3 regions of the Cupriavidus sp. C1SS-2L genome follow, and region 3 is predicted to be linked to each of the others. Evidence: predicted binding sites of a transcription regulator. Region 3 holds the regulator's gene; each other region holds the start of a gene.
What was found. Region 3 encodes sigma-54, which starts transcription at its own class of promoters, with help from an activator protein. Its sites were predicted from a motif close to TGGCANGNAANCTGCTTT; they were not measured.
Positions count from the first base shown of each region.

Region 1: a site for sigma-54 is predicted at 1,825-1,842, ahead of ACIGJG_RS17955 (TorF family putative porin). Genes of this name have one in related genera too.
Region 2: a site for sigma-54 is predicted at 2,066-2,083, ahead of prpB (methylisocitrate lyase). Genes of this name have one in related genera too.

Region 1 is NZ_CP172709.1:37,789-42,982, forward strand. It holds gene ACIGJG_RS17945 (Bug family tripartite tricarboxylate transporter substrate binding protein) at 1-41, opposite strand, end outside; gene ACIGJG_RS17950 (c-type cytochrome) at 244-648, shown strand; gene ACIGJG_RS17955 (TorF family putative porin) at 685-1,623, opposite strand; guanidine-I (ykkC/yxkD leader) riboswitch at 1,677-1,792, opposite strand; gene ACIGJG_RS17960 (DUF3772 domain-containing protein) at 1,957-4,398, opposite strand; gene ACIGJG_RS17965 (mechanosensitive ion channel protein MscS) at 4,879-5,194, shown strand, end outside.
Region 2 is NZ_CP172708.1:2,007,479-2,012,672, reverse strand. It holds gene prpC (bifunctional 2-methylcitrate synthase/citrate synthase) at 1-1,072, opposite strand, end outside; gene prpB (methylisocitrate lyase) at 1,114-2,022, opposite strand; gene prpR (propionate catabolism operon regulatory protein PrpR) at 2,277-4,268, shown strand; gene ACIGJG_RS09330 (carboxymuconolactone decarboxylase family protein) at 4,278-4,715, opposite strand; gene pdxR (MocR-like pyridoxine biosynthesis transcription factor PdxR) at 4,872-5,194, opposite strand, start outside.
Region 3 is NZ_CP172708.1:383,017-388,210, reverse strand. It holds gene lptA (lipopolysaccharide transport periplasmic protein LptA) at 1-288, shown strand, start outside; gene lptB (LPS export ABC transporter ATP-binding protein) at 318-1,118, shown strand; gene ACIGJG_RS01810 (RNA polymerase factor sigma-54) at 1,220-2,701, shown strand; gene hpf (ribosome hibernation-promoting factor, HPF/YfiA family) at 2,751-3,104, shown strand; gene ptsN (PTS IIA-like nitrogen regulatory protein PtsN) at 3,485-3,940, shown strand; gene hprK (HPr(Ser) kinase/phosphatase) at 4,015-4,986, shown strand; gene ACIGJG_RS01790 (PsiF family protein) at 5,163-5,194, shown strand, end outside.

The DNA.
Region 1 (5,194 bases), on a different replicon from region 3:
GCCTTGCAGGATGGAATGGATGGAACGGATGGAATTGGCACGTGCAGTCTCCTTGTCTGAATGGAAGGAGTCTAGGAACGTGCGCGGCCATTCTCGAACCAGAACACGACAGGTTCGATCCGAAAAGCGGCTGGCTGCCGATCGCGCGGCTGTCTGACGTGCGGTGGCGCGCATCGCGCTATCATGCGGGCCTGTCCATCCGGGCCATCCGGCCCATCCGGACCCCACTCCGACGTACGACTCATGCATCACGCTGTACCGCGCCGGCTGGCGGCCCTGACTTGCCTTGCCGTGGCTTTTGCCGCTTCCGCCGCTTCCGCCGCTTCTTCCGCTTCCGCCGCCGACATCCAGGCCGGCAAGGCGCTGTTTGCTACCCGTTGCGCGTCGTGCCACAGCGTGGGCCCGTCCGCACGCGGCGCCTTCGGCCCGCAGCTCAACGCCGTCTTCGGCCGGCGCGCGGGCAGCACTTCCGACTATCGCTATTCGCCCGCCATGACCGCGTCCGGCGTGGTGTGGACGGCCGACACGCTGCGCGCGTTCATCAAATCGCCGGGCAAGGTCGTGCCAGGTACGCGCATGCGCTTCTGGGGCATCGGCAACGACCAGCAGATCGACGACCTGCTGGCCTACCTGCAGACTTACCGGTAACCGTCCGCCTCGATCGCATCGACGGCATAGACAGCGTCAGGGAAAGCCGTATCCCACCGTGGCCAGGAACTGGTTCTTCTGGCTGACGCCGAAGCGGTTCTTGCCGCCAAGGATCCACTGGATGCCAACATTGAACGGTGTCTCGGGAATCGGGGCCGCAAGCGCCAGCGTGAGATGGCGGAAGGCGCCGCCGACCGGAGCGTTGCCCGCATAGCAGCCATTGACGACAAACGCGGCACCAGGGCCGCAGGACGTGCCGCTGAGCGTGTCGGTCGTGCCGAGATACTTGCCTTCCTTGCGGTAGGTGTAGGCACCAGCCGTGGCGGTGAACGTCATGCCGTACGGCAGGGGCTGGGTGAATACGAGCGTCCAGTACGTGTCGCCCTTGTTGCCCCAAACTACGTCGTTGAGCAGCGTTTGCGCGTTGAAGCTCACCGGCCCGTAGGACAGGCCGATTTTGGTTTCGAGCGCATTGGCATGGCTGCCGTTGATGTAGTAGTACGCGGTCATGCCAGCCGTATAGCCGATGCCGCCGGGCAGCTTGCCACTGTAGGCGCCGTAGAAATCATTCTCGATCGAGCGGTCTTTCTGGAAGTCGGTGATGCTGCGATCGCTGTACGAATTACCGAGCTGCCGGTACGAGTAGTTGATCATCGACGCCCAGTAGCCGACGCTCCAGCCGCTTTCATGGGCAAGATCCGCGCCCCACTGGAGCGCGGGGCGCGAGGACTCGGGCGCGTCACCGCCCGCATTGCCGAGCGGTGTGCCGTTTCCATAGGTGCTGGTGGCACCGCGCAACACATAGCGCGACACCGCCTCGACGTGGCCCGTGAAGGTATACGGGCTTGCCGGGGTTGGGTCGGCCGGCGGCGGATTGTCTTCGGCGTGTGCCGCGGTGGAAAGGTGAACTGCAGCAAGCAACAGGACAGCGGCGCAAAAGGGGCGCGCGAGGCGGTAGGCGGGGAATCCCGACATGAAATGGCTCCGGTCAGTGACAAAGGCAGGGAAGCCACCTCTCTGCGAAGTGAACCTCCCGGGCTTTTGTCCCGCCGTGGAGCCGCCGGCGGATCAGGTGCCGGTGGCCGGTCGCTCTCGGACCAGCCATCGCGCGCATGGCACGACCGGAACCCTAGCTACCCTTCGGTGAGCGACACGCGGCCGCTTCCCCGCTTGCATTCAGCAACATGCATGCCACGTATTTGCCGTGCACGGCGCGCCAGACCGATGCATGGCGCGCGGCCGGCGCACCGATCTGGCGGCGTGGGGGGGCAACGTGCGGGTGCCTCGGCCCCATGCCGGTGCGCGGCGTCATGGCGCCGGCAGCAGCGCTTCCGCCGACATGCCCGGCAGGTTCTCGACACGCAGCGTCTGCGGCATGGTCAGCGAAATGCCGGCGGCACGCAGGCGCTTGAGGATCTCGAACAGCAGATCACTCTTGGTCGACGCGGCAATGCGCGGGTTGGCCACGAAGCCCGTCACACTCAGCGTGATGCCGTTGGGTGCAAGCTGGCTGAAGGTGACCGATGGCACCGGGTGGTCGAGGATGGTTTCGTTATCCAGATAAGTGTCGAGCAGCAGGTCGCGCACCTGCTCCGGATCGGTGTTGAGCGGGAACGTGAGCTGCAATGAGGCCACGCCCTGCGTGCTTTGGCTCATGGTCACGTTGCGCACGTTCTGCGAGATGAGCTGCGAGTTCGGCACGATCATCGTGGAGCGGTCGCCGAGCTGGATCTCGGTTGCGCGCACGTTGATGCGGCGGATATCGCCTTCCACGCCGCTGATGCTGACCATGTCGCCAACCTTCACCGGGCGCTCGGTCAGCAGGATCAGGCCCGACACGAAGTTCTTGACGATTTCCTGCAGGCCGAAGCCGATGCCCACCGACAGCGCGCTGACGATCCATGCCAGGTTCTCCCACTTCACCCCCAGCTGGGCCAGCGTCAGCAGTACGATCAGCACGTAGCCGACATTGCTGAACAGCGTGACCAGCGACGCGCGCAGGCCCGGCTCCATGCACATGCGCGGCAGCAGCTCCGCATCGAGCCAGCGCCGCACCGAACGCAGCAGCCAGATGCCCACCGACAGCGCGATCACGGCATTGATGATGCGCTCCGGCATGATGTTATAGCTGCGCAGCTTGTCGCCGCCGAGCACGGTCAGCAGGCTGTCGAGCAGTTCCGCCGGCGTGGTGCCGAAGCCGCCGGTCAGCAGCGCGATGATGGCAACGATCGTCAGCACGCTGGTGCCAAGGCCCGACAGCAGCGTCGATGCCTGCTCCAGGCGGTTGTCGTCCACGCCGAACAGCTGCCGGATCACGCGGCCGCTTGCGTGCTGCGTCGACAGCAGGCTTTCGAAGATGTCGCGCGTGAGCTGGGTCAGCAGGTACAGCGTGCACAGCACGATGTCGAACCACACCAGTTCGTAGGTCACGAAGCGGGCGAAGCTGACATAGCCCGCGAGCAGCGCAATCAGCGCAACGATGACGGCGAGCGTGACGCCGGCGTGGATCATGCCCGCCAGCGTGGCGCGTGCCTCGGCGCGCTCGCCGGCCGCGGCCAGCCCGCTGCGCACGCGGTTGGCGCGCAACAGCGCGGCGCCGATCGTGAACACCACCACCAGCGACACCAGGCCGCGGCCCAGCAGCGTGAACGGCACGCTGGTATCGGCAATATGGTTCAGCAATTCGAGCGTGCCCGCCAGCAGCAACAGCCCGGCCAGTGCGCGCGGGAACGGCTTGAGTGCGCGCGCCACCGGGTCCGCCATCGCCGGCAGTCGCCACGAAGGGTGATGCGTACACAGCAGCGCGCGGCCGAGCCCCGCAATCAGCGCACTGGTCAGCATGAGCCTGGCCAGTGCGCCGAGCAGGTCCTGCAGGTCAGTCGGCGGCTCGTAGCCGCGCGTGAAGGCGTAGTAGACCAGCTGCACCGCGAGCGCCGTCGTGACGACGGTGGTAAGCGCGGTGGCGAGCGCGAGCGCGCTGCGCCGCAAGCGGGTTTCGGGCAGGCGCGTCAGGCAGAACCAGGCGGCGCCACGTTCGGCAAGTCGCCGGCCGAGCGTCCAGACCGCGAGTGCCAGTACGAGCAGCAGCGCGGTGGCGCCGCGCTGCTCCGGTTCCCATGCGGTCTTGATCAGCGGCACAACTTCATCCACGAACGCTTCCAGGCGGGCGCTGTCGTCATCGGATGGCTTGAACAACGGCGCCCAGAACTGCGGGTTCAGGATGCTTTCCGAGCGCAGCGCAAGCTGGTCCTTCATGCGGCTGCGCTCCAGCTTGGCGAGCTGTGCGTTCAGGTTCTCGATGTTCTCCTTGCCTTCTGCTGCCTGTTTCAGCGCGTTGTCGAGCTGGACCTTGCGCGCATTGAGCTCGGCCCGCTGGCGTGCCACGGCGGGCATTTCCGGCGGCGTGGCGCCCGCTGCGGGCGGGGGGCCGAGCACGTCGAGCTGGGCCTGCAACTGCGCACGCTGCGGCGTCAGCGCGGCGGTCAGCTTGTCGACGTCCTTGGCGAGCTGGTGCAGGCCTTCGTCGAGGTCACCGAGGCGCGTTGTGCCGTTGACGCTTGATGCCGACTGCTTGATGCGATCCTGCTCGGTCTGCAGGCGCTTGAGTTCGGTGATGGCCTCTGCGTGCGTGAGGGCCGGAGGCTGATCCGCTTCGGGCGCGGACGCCGGCTCGGCCGCCAGCGCGACCGGCATCAGGTGGAACAGTGCGGTGAGCACAAGGCTCAGGGCGAGCCAGGAAAGTCTGCGCATGGCGGATTCACGTGGTGACGTGGCCGCCCGGAAACTGCCGCCGCGCTCCGGCAAGCCACTGTGCGCCGGATGGCGGGGAGCGAATGCCTGAGGATGCGGATTGGCCCGGGGGCGCGGGAGACGGACACAGGAAGCGAGACCACGCTGTGGCCGGGCCGCTTCCACGAAATTAGCCAGCGACGTGCGGCGCTGCCGCATGGCTTGGCCTCGGGCCTGTCTGGCGCGCGGCAAGCCGGCTGGTTAAGTGGCGGTCGGTGTGGCTGGCCGCCGGACGGGTGATTATATGAAAGCGTTCAGATCACACGGCCCCGCATGCGCCTTCCTCGTCGCCTCGTAGTTGTAATTGTCCGTTACCGGCGGAAGCGCGCGTTACATCGCTAACAACTGGGGGCGCCGGCCGAAACACCTGACCGCGCGATTCTTGTGCATGATGACATCACGAAATCAGTACCGAAGTACCCCCTGAAACAGGAGTCAGACATGCGCCCCTCTATCCGTATCGCTTCCGCTGCCGCCGTGTCGCTTGCCCTGCTGGCTGCCGGGCCGGCGTCGGCGCATGACCGCTATCACCATAGCGGCGGCTCTCAGGCCGGCGTGGCCCTTGCCGTTGGCGCGCTGGTCGGCCTCGCATTTGGTGCGGCCATGGCCACGCCTGTGGTGGCTGCTCCCGTCGCCGTCGCCCCCGCGCCAGTCGCCTACGCACCGCCCGCCCGCGTGAGCTATGCCGCGCCGGCCGTTCCGCCGGGCTACTGCTATCGCGGCGACATCGGCGGCTACGTGCCGTGCGGCCCGCAGC
Region 2 (5,194 bases), 1.6 Mb from region 3:
GCTGCTCGATGATATGCGCAGCCCAGCCAGAAGTGCGAGCGATCACGAACAGCGGCGTGAACATTGCGGTCGGCACGCCCATCATGTGGTAGCTCACGGCGCTGAACCAGTCCAGGTTCGGGAACATCTTCTTGATGTCCCACATCACCGTTTCCAGGCGCTCGGCGATGTCGAACATCTTCATCGAGCCGGCGTCCTTCGACAGGTTGCGCGCGGTTTCCTTGATGACCTGGTTGCGCGGGTCCGCCACGGTGTACACCGGGTGGCCGAAGCCGATCACGACTTCCTTGTTTTCCACGCGGCGGGTGATGTCGGCCTGCGCTTCGTCCGGGGTGTCGTAGCGCTTCTGGATCTCGAAGGCCACTTCATTGGCGCCGCCGTGCTTGGGGCCGCGCAGCGCGCCGATCGCGCCGCAGATGGCCGAGTGCATGTCAGAGCCCGTGCCGGCGATCACGCGGCCGGTGAAGGTCGAGGCATTGAACTCGTGCTCCGCGTACAGGATCAGCGAAGTGTGCATGGCGCGCTCCCACAGCGCGGACGGCTTCTTGCCGTGCAGCAGGTGCAGGAAGTGGGCGCCGATGGTGTCGTCGTCGGTTTCCACTTCGATGCGGCGGCCATTGTGGCTGTAGTGGTACCAGTACAGCAGCATCGAACCCAGGCTGGCCATCAGCTGGTCGGCGATGTCACGCGCGCCCGGGGTGTTGTGGTCGTCCTTCTCGGGCAGCACGGTGCCCAGTACCGACACGCCGGTGCGCATCACGTCCATCGGGTGGGCCGAGGCGGGCACGCATTCCAGCGCAGCCTTGACGTTGGCGGGCAGGCCGCGCAGCGACTTCAGCTTGGTCTTGTAGGCGGCCAGTTCGGCCTTGTTCGGCAGCTTGCCATGGACCAGCAGGTGGGCGATTTCTTCGAATTCGCAGGCGTCTGCCACGTCCAGGATGTCATAGCCGCGGTAATGCAGGTCGTTGCCGGTACGGCCGACGGTACACAGCGCGGTATTACCGGCGGTCACGCCCGACAGGGCAACGGACTTCTTGGGCTTCGGGGTGGCGATCGCTTGTGCTTCGGACATCTGGGTCTCCTTGTGAGGTACGGGTCGACAGGTGGGTGGCCTTACTTGGCCTTGCCCTGTGCAAACAGGGCGTCGAGTTTCTGTTCGTAGGCGTGGTAGCCGATGCTTTCGTACAGTTCAGCACGGGTCTGCATGGTCTCGACCACATTCTTCTGGGTGCCGTCGCGGCGGATGGCGGTGTAGACGTTCTCGGCGGCCTTGTTCATCGCGCGGAAGGCCGACAGCGGGTACAGCACCATCGACACGCCGGAGCCGGCCAGTTCGTCGGTGGTGAACAGCGGCGTGGCGCCAAATTCGGTGATGTTGGCCAGCACGGGCACCTTCACGGCGTCCACGAACTTGCGGTACATGGCCAGGTCGGTCATGGCTTCCGGGAAGATCGCGTCGGCGCCAGCCTCGACGCACGCCACGGCGCGCTCGATGGCGCTTTCCAGGCCTTCCACGGCCAGCGCGTCGGTACGCGCCATAATCACGAAGTTCTCGTCGGTACGGGCGTCAACGGCGGCCTTGATGCGGTCGACCATCTCGGTCTGCGTGACGATTTCCTTGTTCGGGCGGTGGCCGCAGCGCTTCGCGCCGACCTGGTCTTCGATGTGCATGGCACCGGCGCCGGCCTTGATCAGCGAGCGGGTGGTGCGTGCCACGTTGAAGGCCGACGAACCAAAGCCGGTGTCGACGTCGACCAGCAGCGGCACATCGCATACATCGCTGATGCGGCGCACGTCGATCAGCACGTCTTCCAGGCCCGAGATGCCCAGGTCAGGCAGGCCCAGCGAGCCCGCGGCCACGCCGCCGCCCGACAGGTAGATCGCACGGTAGCCGGCGCGCTTGGCCAGCAGGGCGTGGTTGGCGTTGATGGTGCCCACCACCTGCAGCGGGTGCTCTTCGGCCAGGGCCTGGCGGAAGCGGGCGCCAGCGGAGCGGGCCAGGTCGGATGCGGAATAGGTCATGGTTGCGGTGTCTCGTTTCAGGCAGGGAATGAACAGGGCCCTTACTGCAAGCGCTATGCCAGCCTGCGCGGCGGACTCATGGTGAGCAACTAACCTATTGATGTAATTGAAATTTTCAATGTATTAAGTCAGCGCTCCGGCTCCGTTTCATGGATTTCATCCCTGCCTTGCATTTCATTGGCGCAATTCGCATTGCATGATTGAAATTCAAGCGGCTGACGCGCACAATAGCGGCACTCTACGCCTTAAACACCATGCCACCGACCGTTTCTTCCCCCGGCCTGCCACGCATCTGGGCGCTCGGCATCAGCCGTCTGCAGCGCGCTTTCGCCGAACTGATTCCCGCCTATTCCCACCTTGCAGAGTTCCGCATCGTCGGGCGCGCCTATGACTCCGCGGCCGACGCGATCCGCCGCGAGGCGCGCGAGGGCAAGCTCGATGTCGTCGTGTCCGGCGGCTCGAATGGCGCCTACCTGCGCCAGCACGTGGATGTGCCGGTGGTGCTGGTCAAGGTTACGGGCTTCGATGTGATGAGCGCGCTCGCGACAGCGCGGCGCATCTCGCCAAATGTGGCGCTGGTGACGCATGCGTCCACCTATGCCGAAGTGGATGAATTCACGCGCGCGTTCTCGCTGTCGATTCCGGCCTACACCTATCTGACCGAAGACGATGCGACCGCCCGCGTGCAGACGCTAAAGCAGGAGGGCGTAAAGGTGGTGGTCGGCCCCGGTCTGGTGACGGACCTGGCGGACCGCCTCGGCCTGATCGGCGTCTTTCTCTATTCCGGCAACTCCGTGCGCATGGCGCTCGAGGACGCGATCGAAGCGGCCCGGCTGCGGCGCATCGAGTCCGGCCGGCGCGACTACGTCAACAACATCCTCGCGCACCTGAACGAGGGCGTGGCGGCCGTCGACGGTGAGGGGCGCATCCAGTCGTTCAACCCGGCGATGGAACGCTTTCTCGGCACGCCTGCCGCGAGCGCCGTCGGGCGCAAGCTGCAGTCGCTGTCGCCGGGGCTGTCGCTGGACGATGTAATCCAGACTGGCGCCAAGGAACTCGAAGCGATCCAGAAGGTGGGCGACCGCATGGTGGTGGTCAACCGCATCCCGCTCGCGAATGAATCCGGCACTACGGGCGCGCTGCTGACGCTGCAGGACGCGACGGCCATCCAGCGCGTGGACCGCAACCTGCGTTCGCGCAGCCGTACGCGCCTGCCCGGTGTGCGCTACAGCCTGGAGGACCTGGCCGGCACGTCGGCAGCCATGATGCACGTGCGCGAACTTGCGCGGCGCTATGCGTCGGTCGACTCCACCGTGCTGATTGGCGGCGAGAGCGGTACTGGCAAAGAGGTGCTGGCACAAGGCATGCACGACGCGAGCCCGCGCCGCGCGTTCCCGTTCGTGGCGGTCAATTGCGCCGCGTTTCCCGAAACGCTGCTGGAAAGCGAACTGTTCGGCTACGAGGAGGGCGCCTTCACCGGCGCGCGGCGCGGCGGCAAGGCTGGCCTGTTCGAGTCTGCCCACAACGGCACGCTCTTCCTCGATGAAGTCGGCGACATGCCGCCCGCTCTGCAGACGCGTTTGCTGCGCGTGCTTCAGGAAAAGCAGGTGCTGCCGATCGGCGGGCTGGAAGCTGTGCCGGTCAATGTGCGCGTGATCGCCGCCACACACAGGGACCTGGTGCAGCGCGTCAGCGAGGGGACCTTCCGGCAGGATCTTTACTACCGGCTGAATATCCTGCGCATCGAAGTGCCGCCGCTGCGCGCGCGCGCGGAGGACCTGCCTGAGCTGGCCGAACTGCTTTACCGGCGCGCGCTCGAACGGCTGGGCCTTGAGGATCACGAAGGCTTGCCGCAAGCGGCCCGCGCCCGCCTGGCGGGCTATCACTGGCCGGGCAATATCCGCGAACTGGAAAACGTGACGGAGCGCATCGCCGTGCTGGTCGCCGGCCGGCCGCTGGAACCGGCGGAATTGCTGCGCGAACTGCAGGCCGCGGTCCCGGAATTGTTTGGCGATGATCTGGGCGCCATGCCTGATGCCGCGATCTCCGTGGATGAGCCCGTACAGGAACCTATGCGCGGTGGCCGCCAGCGTCGCGTCGGCCGTTCGCTAGCCGGTGTTGCGCAGGCCAGCGAAGCCGAGCATATCCGCCGCGTGCTGGCCGAGTGCGGTGGCGACCGCAACGCGGCGTGCCACATCCTCGGGATCAGCCCGACCACGCTGTGGCGCCGGCTCCGGGCTGCCTGAGCGGCTGTATCAGGCCGGCGTCTTGCGGAACGAAATCGCGAAGCGGTTCCAGGTGTTGATGGCGGCCACCAGCAACGTAAGGTTGACCAGTTCCGCATCGTCGAAATGCGGGCGCACCGCTTCCCAGACTGCGTCGGGCACGTGATCTTGGGACACCAGCGTCACGGCCTCGGTCCATGCCAGCGCGGCGCGCTCGCGATCGGTGAAGAACGGCGTTTCGCGCCACACCGACACGGTCGCCAGGCGGCGGTCGTCTTCGCCGCCCTTGCGCGCGTCGGTCGTGTGCAGGTCGATGCAGAAGGCGCAGCCGTTGATCTGCGATGCGCGCAGGCGCACCAGTTCCACCAGCGGCTTGTCCAATCCGCTCCTGGCGATCTGTTCTTCGAGCGCCATGATGGCCTTGATGACGGCGGGGCTTGGCTTGTAGAAATCCAGACGTTGTTGCATGGCTTGCTCCAGTTCGTGTCTCGGGGTCTGTTGCGCGACGCCGGACGGCGTCGCCATGGGAACAAGAGTAGGACGCCAACTGGTTATGCAAAATGGCCGATTTTTACGATTTTTAGGTAACCGGTTGCCGCGGGGCCGCCCTGTCGCAGCCGTCGTTCAGTCTGCGTCGCGGTGGCCGGACAGCGCATCTGCCAGTCGGCCAAGTCCGCCCTGGACTCCAGCGACGTCGATGCCACCGTAGCCGAACAACAGCGCCGGACGCGGTGCCGTGCCGGCGAACATGCCGGCGGTGCCATAAAGCCCGACCGATCTGGTGGCAGCCACCCTGATCATGGCGGCTTCATCGTGCGGGCCCCGGATCGCGGCAACCAGATGGATCCCTGCAGCCGATGGGGGCGGCGTGAACCATTGCGCCAGATCGCCGCGTAAGCGCTCCAGCAATGCGGCGCGCCGCGCGGCGTACTCCTTGTGCATGCGCC
Region 3 (5,194 bases):
GATCGCATCGAGTACGACGGCAAGCAGGAGCTGTCCAAGCTGATCGGCCACGCACGCATGGCGCGCCTGCAAGGTGCCAAGCTCGTCGACGAGATCCGCGGCGCGGTGCTGACCTATGACAGCCGCAATGAGTTCTATACCGCGGCCGGCGGGGGTGACAACACCTCGGCCGGCAACCCGTCTGGACGCGTGCGCGCGGTGCTCTCGCCGCGCCAGGAAGCGAGTGGTGCGGCCGCTGCCGCGCCGCTCGACCTGAAGCCGGCGCCCGCGCCGTCCAGCAAGCCCTGAATCCCGCGCGCGAGCGCACGACCGCCATCATGACCGATACCGCAACACTCGCCCCCACGCCCGCTTCCGCCGCCAACGACGTCCGTGCCGAGAGCAGCACGATGGTCGTGCGCCACCTGAAGAAGCGCTACGGGACGCGTACGGTGGTCAAGGACGTGTCGCTCGACGTGAAAAGCGGCGAGGTCGTGGGCCTGCTGGGTCCGAATGGCGCCGGCAAGACCACGTCGTTCTACATGATCGTCGGCCTGGTGGCGCTCGACGAGGGCGATATCGTGCTCGACGGGCAGCACATCAGCGGCCTGGCCATCCACGAACGCGCGCGCATGGGGCTTTCCTACCTGCCGCAGGAAGCGTCGGTGTTCCGCAAGCTGAATGTCGAAGAGAACATCCGCGCGGTGCTGGAGCTCCAGGTCGTGAACGGCAAGCCGCTGCCAAAGGCCGAGATCGACGCGCGGCTCGATACGCTGCTGGACGACCTGCAGATCGCCCACTTGCGCAACAACCCGGCGCTTTCGCTGTCGGGCGGCGAACGCCGCCGCGTTGAAATTGCGCGCGCGCTGGCATCGTCGCCGCGCTTCATCCTGCTGGACGAACCGTTCGCCGGCGTGGACCCGATCGCGGTCGGCGAAATCCAGCGCATCGTCAGCTTCCTGAAGGCACGCAATATCGGCGTGCTTATCACCGACCACAACGTGCGCGAGACGCTCGGCATCTGCGACCACGCGTACATCATCAGCGAAGGCACCGTGCTCGCGGCGGGCCAGCCTGAAGACATCATCGCGAACGAATCGGTGCGGCGCGTCTACCTGGGCGAGAATTTCCGCATGTGAAGCGGGGGTGGCACGCGGCCACCGGGAAAGAGACGATCAGGCGACACATGCGATAGCAATTTCCGTTCCAACATCGGAAAGATGCGCATAAAATAGGTCGCATGAAACCGTCGCTCCAGCTCCGCCTTTCGCAGCATCTGGCACTCACGCCGCAACTGCAGCAGTCGATCCGACTGCTGCAACTCTCAACGCTGGAACTGCAACAGGAAGTCGAGCAGGCGCTCACGGAGAACCCGCTGCTGGAGCGCGAAAACGACTGGATCGAAAGTCCGCTGCGCGTAGCGGCAGATGGCTCGGTCAACCTGCAAAGTGCCCCGGCTCCCGCTCCTGCCGAACCGCAGGGCAATGGCGAAGCGAATGCCGACAGCGCACGCGGCAGCGATGACGAGAACTACACCGACAGCGGCGGTGACGACTACGGCAGCGACTGGAGCCTCGACGATTTCGCGCGGCGCCCCCAGGGCGAGGACGACGAAAAGACGCCCATGCAGCTGCGCGATGCCGAGCCCACGCTGCGCGAACATCTGATGGAACAGCTCACGCCGCTGAAGATTTCGCTGCGCGACAAGGGGCTGGCGATCTTCCTGATCGAATCGCTCGATGACGACGGCTACCTGAGCACGTCGCTCGACGAGATCTGCTCGGAACTGCCCGAGGAACTCGAATTCGAAGTCGACGAAGTCCAGGCCATGCTCACGCTGCTGCAGAGCTTCGACCCGGCGGGCGTGGGCGCGCGCAATGCAGCCGAATGCCTGAGCCTGCAATTGCGCCGGCTGCAGCACCCGCAGCGCGAACTGGCGCTGTCGATCGTCCAGCATCATCTTGAATTGCTTGCGGTGCGCGACTACACGCGCCTGAAAAAAGCGCTGCAGGTGGACGAAGCGGCGCTAAAAGCCGCGCATGAACTGATCCGTTCGCTCGCGCCGTATCCCGGGCATGCGTACAGCCGGCCTGAAGCGGATTTCGTAGTGCCCGACGTGTTCGTGCGCAAGAGCGGCAGCGGCTGGATTGCACAGCTGAACCCGGATGTGATGCCCCGCCTGCGCATCAACGACATGTACGCGCAGATCCTGCGCGGAGCGAAGGGGGAATCCGGCGCTGCCGGGCTGCAGCAAAAGCTGCAGGAGGCACGTTGGCTGATCAAAAATATTCAGCAAAGGTTCGACACAATCCTGCGAGTTTCACAGGCAATTGTCGAACGTCAGAAGAACTTTTTCACGCACGGCGAAATCGCGATGCGCCCCTTGGTTTTGCGGGAGATTGCCGATACACTGGGATTACACGAGTCAACCATATCCCGGGTGACGACCAATAAATACATGGCAACGCCGATGGGTACTTTCGAACTGAAGTACTTCTTCGGTAGCCACGTGTCCACCGAAACCGGTGGCGCGGCTTCATCAACGGCGATCCGCGCCTTGATCAAGCAACTTATAGGAGCCGAAGACCCGAGGAGTCCTCTTTCCGACAGCCGAATTGCCGAATTGCTGGGTGAACAAGGCTTCGTTGTCGCGCGCCGTACCGTCGCCAAGTATCGCGAAGCCCTGAAGATCCCCGCTGTCAATCTCCGCAAGACTTTGTAGCCGAGTTGCACCGCCTGCCTGGTGCAGCTCTTTCAGAAGGAGAAGCGCTATGAACTTCAAGATCAGTGGACACCACCTGGACATCACGCCTCCGCTGCGTGAGTACGTGGAAACGAAGCTGGAGCGTATCGTCAGGCATTTCGATCAAGTCATTGGCGTTAGCGTGCTACTTTCAGTCGATAACCATAAGGAAAAGGACAGGCGGCAGTACGCGGAAATCAATCTGCACCTTCGGGGCAAGGACATCTTTGTTGAAGCCCATCACGAAGACCTGTATGCGGCCATCGACGCACTTGTCGACAAGCTGGACCGCCAGGTGCTTCGCTACAAGGATCGCGTGCAAGGCCACGACCGCGAAGCGGTCAAGTACCAGATGGCCGAAGCGCAACTACAGCAGCAATGATCATGCCTGCCGGTCGTAAGGCTGGCCGCTGAAAGGGACTGAGAAAAGCAAGCCGCGCCATGTAGCGCGGCTTTTTTGCGTCTGTTGGCGGCCATCCTGTGCAGGTTACTGGCATAGGTGTTCGCAACTGACGCGGCGCGGTGTATGCTCTCTAAGACATAGCCGGTAGCGACTCCTGTGCGCGCGCCCTATCCCGGTGCGGCGGCACGAGCACGGCACAGGGATACACAAGGCCCGACGCTGCGTTGCACAAGTCAGGGGAGACGCTGCTCTATAATGGCCAAACGCCTGGCAAACCATGGTATCGCCATAAAGCGGCCCGCAGCCTTGCACGGCCGAGCAGTCCCATCTGCCTGCTAACTGAAATCCTCGCATCGCCCATGAATCGTTTGGCCAAACTGCTGCCACCCGGCAACATCAACCTCGACGTCAGCGTCACCAGCAAGAAGCGTGTCTTCGAGCAAGCCGGGCTCCTCTTCGAGAACAACCATGGCGTGGCGCGGGCGACCGTGACCGACAACCTGTTTGCGCGCGAGTCGCTCGGTTCGACCGGCCTTGGCGCAGGCGTGGCCATTCCGCATGGGCGCATCAAGGGACTGAAGCAGCCGTTGGCCGCGTTCATGCGGTTGGCCGAGCCGATCCCTTTCGAATCACCCGACGGCAAACCCGTTTCGCTGCTGATCTTCCTGCTGGTGCCGGAACAGGCCACGCAGCAGCATCTCGAGATCCTCTCGGAAATCGCGCAGTTGCTGTCCGATCGCGACATGCGCGAAGGCCTCGCAACGCTGGCCACACCCGAAGAAGTGCATCAGCTACTGACACAGTGGCATCCCTGACCCTTCCCCTGGGCTGGCAACAGACCGGACGACCCTAAAGCCCGGCACTGCCCCCGCCCCGAAAGTCATACCGCATGGAACTCACCGGCGTCACCTCGCAGTCGATCTTCGACGACAACGCAGCCGACATCAAACTCTCGTGGGTGGCTGGCCTGGAAGGTGCGGACCGCGCCTTCGACGTGGAGTTTGCCCGCGAGGCCACCTCGGCCGCGGACCTCGTCGGCCACCTGAACCTGATCCACCCGAACCGGATCCAGGTCCTCGGCAAGCCCGAAATCACGTACTACCAGCGCCTGGACGACGAAACCCGCAAGCGCCAGATGGGCGAGCTGATCCTGCTGGAGCCGCCGTTCCTCGTTGTGGCCGACGGCATGGAGCCGCCGCCGGACCTGGAACTGCGCTGCACGCGTTCATCCACGCCACTGTTCACCACGCCGGTGTCGTCCGCAGCGGTAATCGACCACCTGCGGTTGTACCTGTCGCGCATTTCCGCGCCGCGCGTGACCATGCACGGCGTGTTTCTCGACATTCTCGGCATGGGCGTGCTGATCATGGGCGAGTCGGGCCTGGGCAAGAGCGAACTGGGCCTGGAACTGATTTCGCGCGGCCACGGACTGGTAGCCGACGATGCCGTGGATTTCGTGCGCCTTGGGCCGGATTTCATCGAAGGACGCTGCCCGCCGCTGCTCCAGAACCTGCTGGAAGTGCGCGGCCTGGGCCTGCTCGACATCAAGACCATCTTCGGTGAAACCGCCGTGCGTCGGAAAATGAAGATGAAGCTGGTCGTGCAGCTTGTGCGCCGCAACGACGGCGAATTCGAACGTCTGCCGCTCGATTCGCAGTACCTCGACGTACTTGGCCTGCCGATCCACATGGTCAAGATCCAGGTCGCGGCCGGCCGAAACCTCGCCGTGCTGGTCGAGGCTGCCGTGCGCAACACGATCCTGCGCCTGCGCGGCATCGACACGCTGCGCGACTTCATGGACCGCCAGCGCGCTGCCATGCAGGCCGACGCAGTTTCGCGCGGCCAGGGCCGCCTGCTCTGACCCGGCATCGCGACTCGCTTTCAATTGCTTACATCGACGTTGGCAAATCGGTCAACGCGGTGGGTACATGCTTCGTTTTGTGCTGTAATGGGCATCGAGCCCAGTCCGGAGCCGCTGCACCAGCCGTTGGCTGGCATTAGGTGGCCATGAAGTTTCCCACAGCCAGGAGAGCAAGCATGAAGAAACTGATCGCGATGTGTGTGCTGGT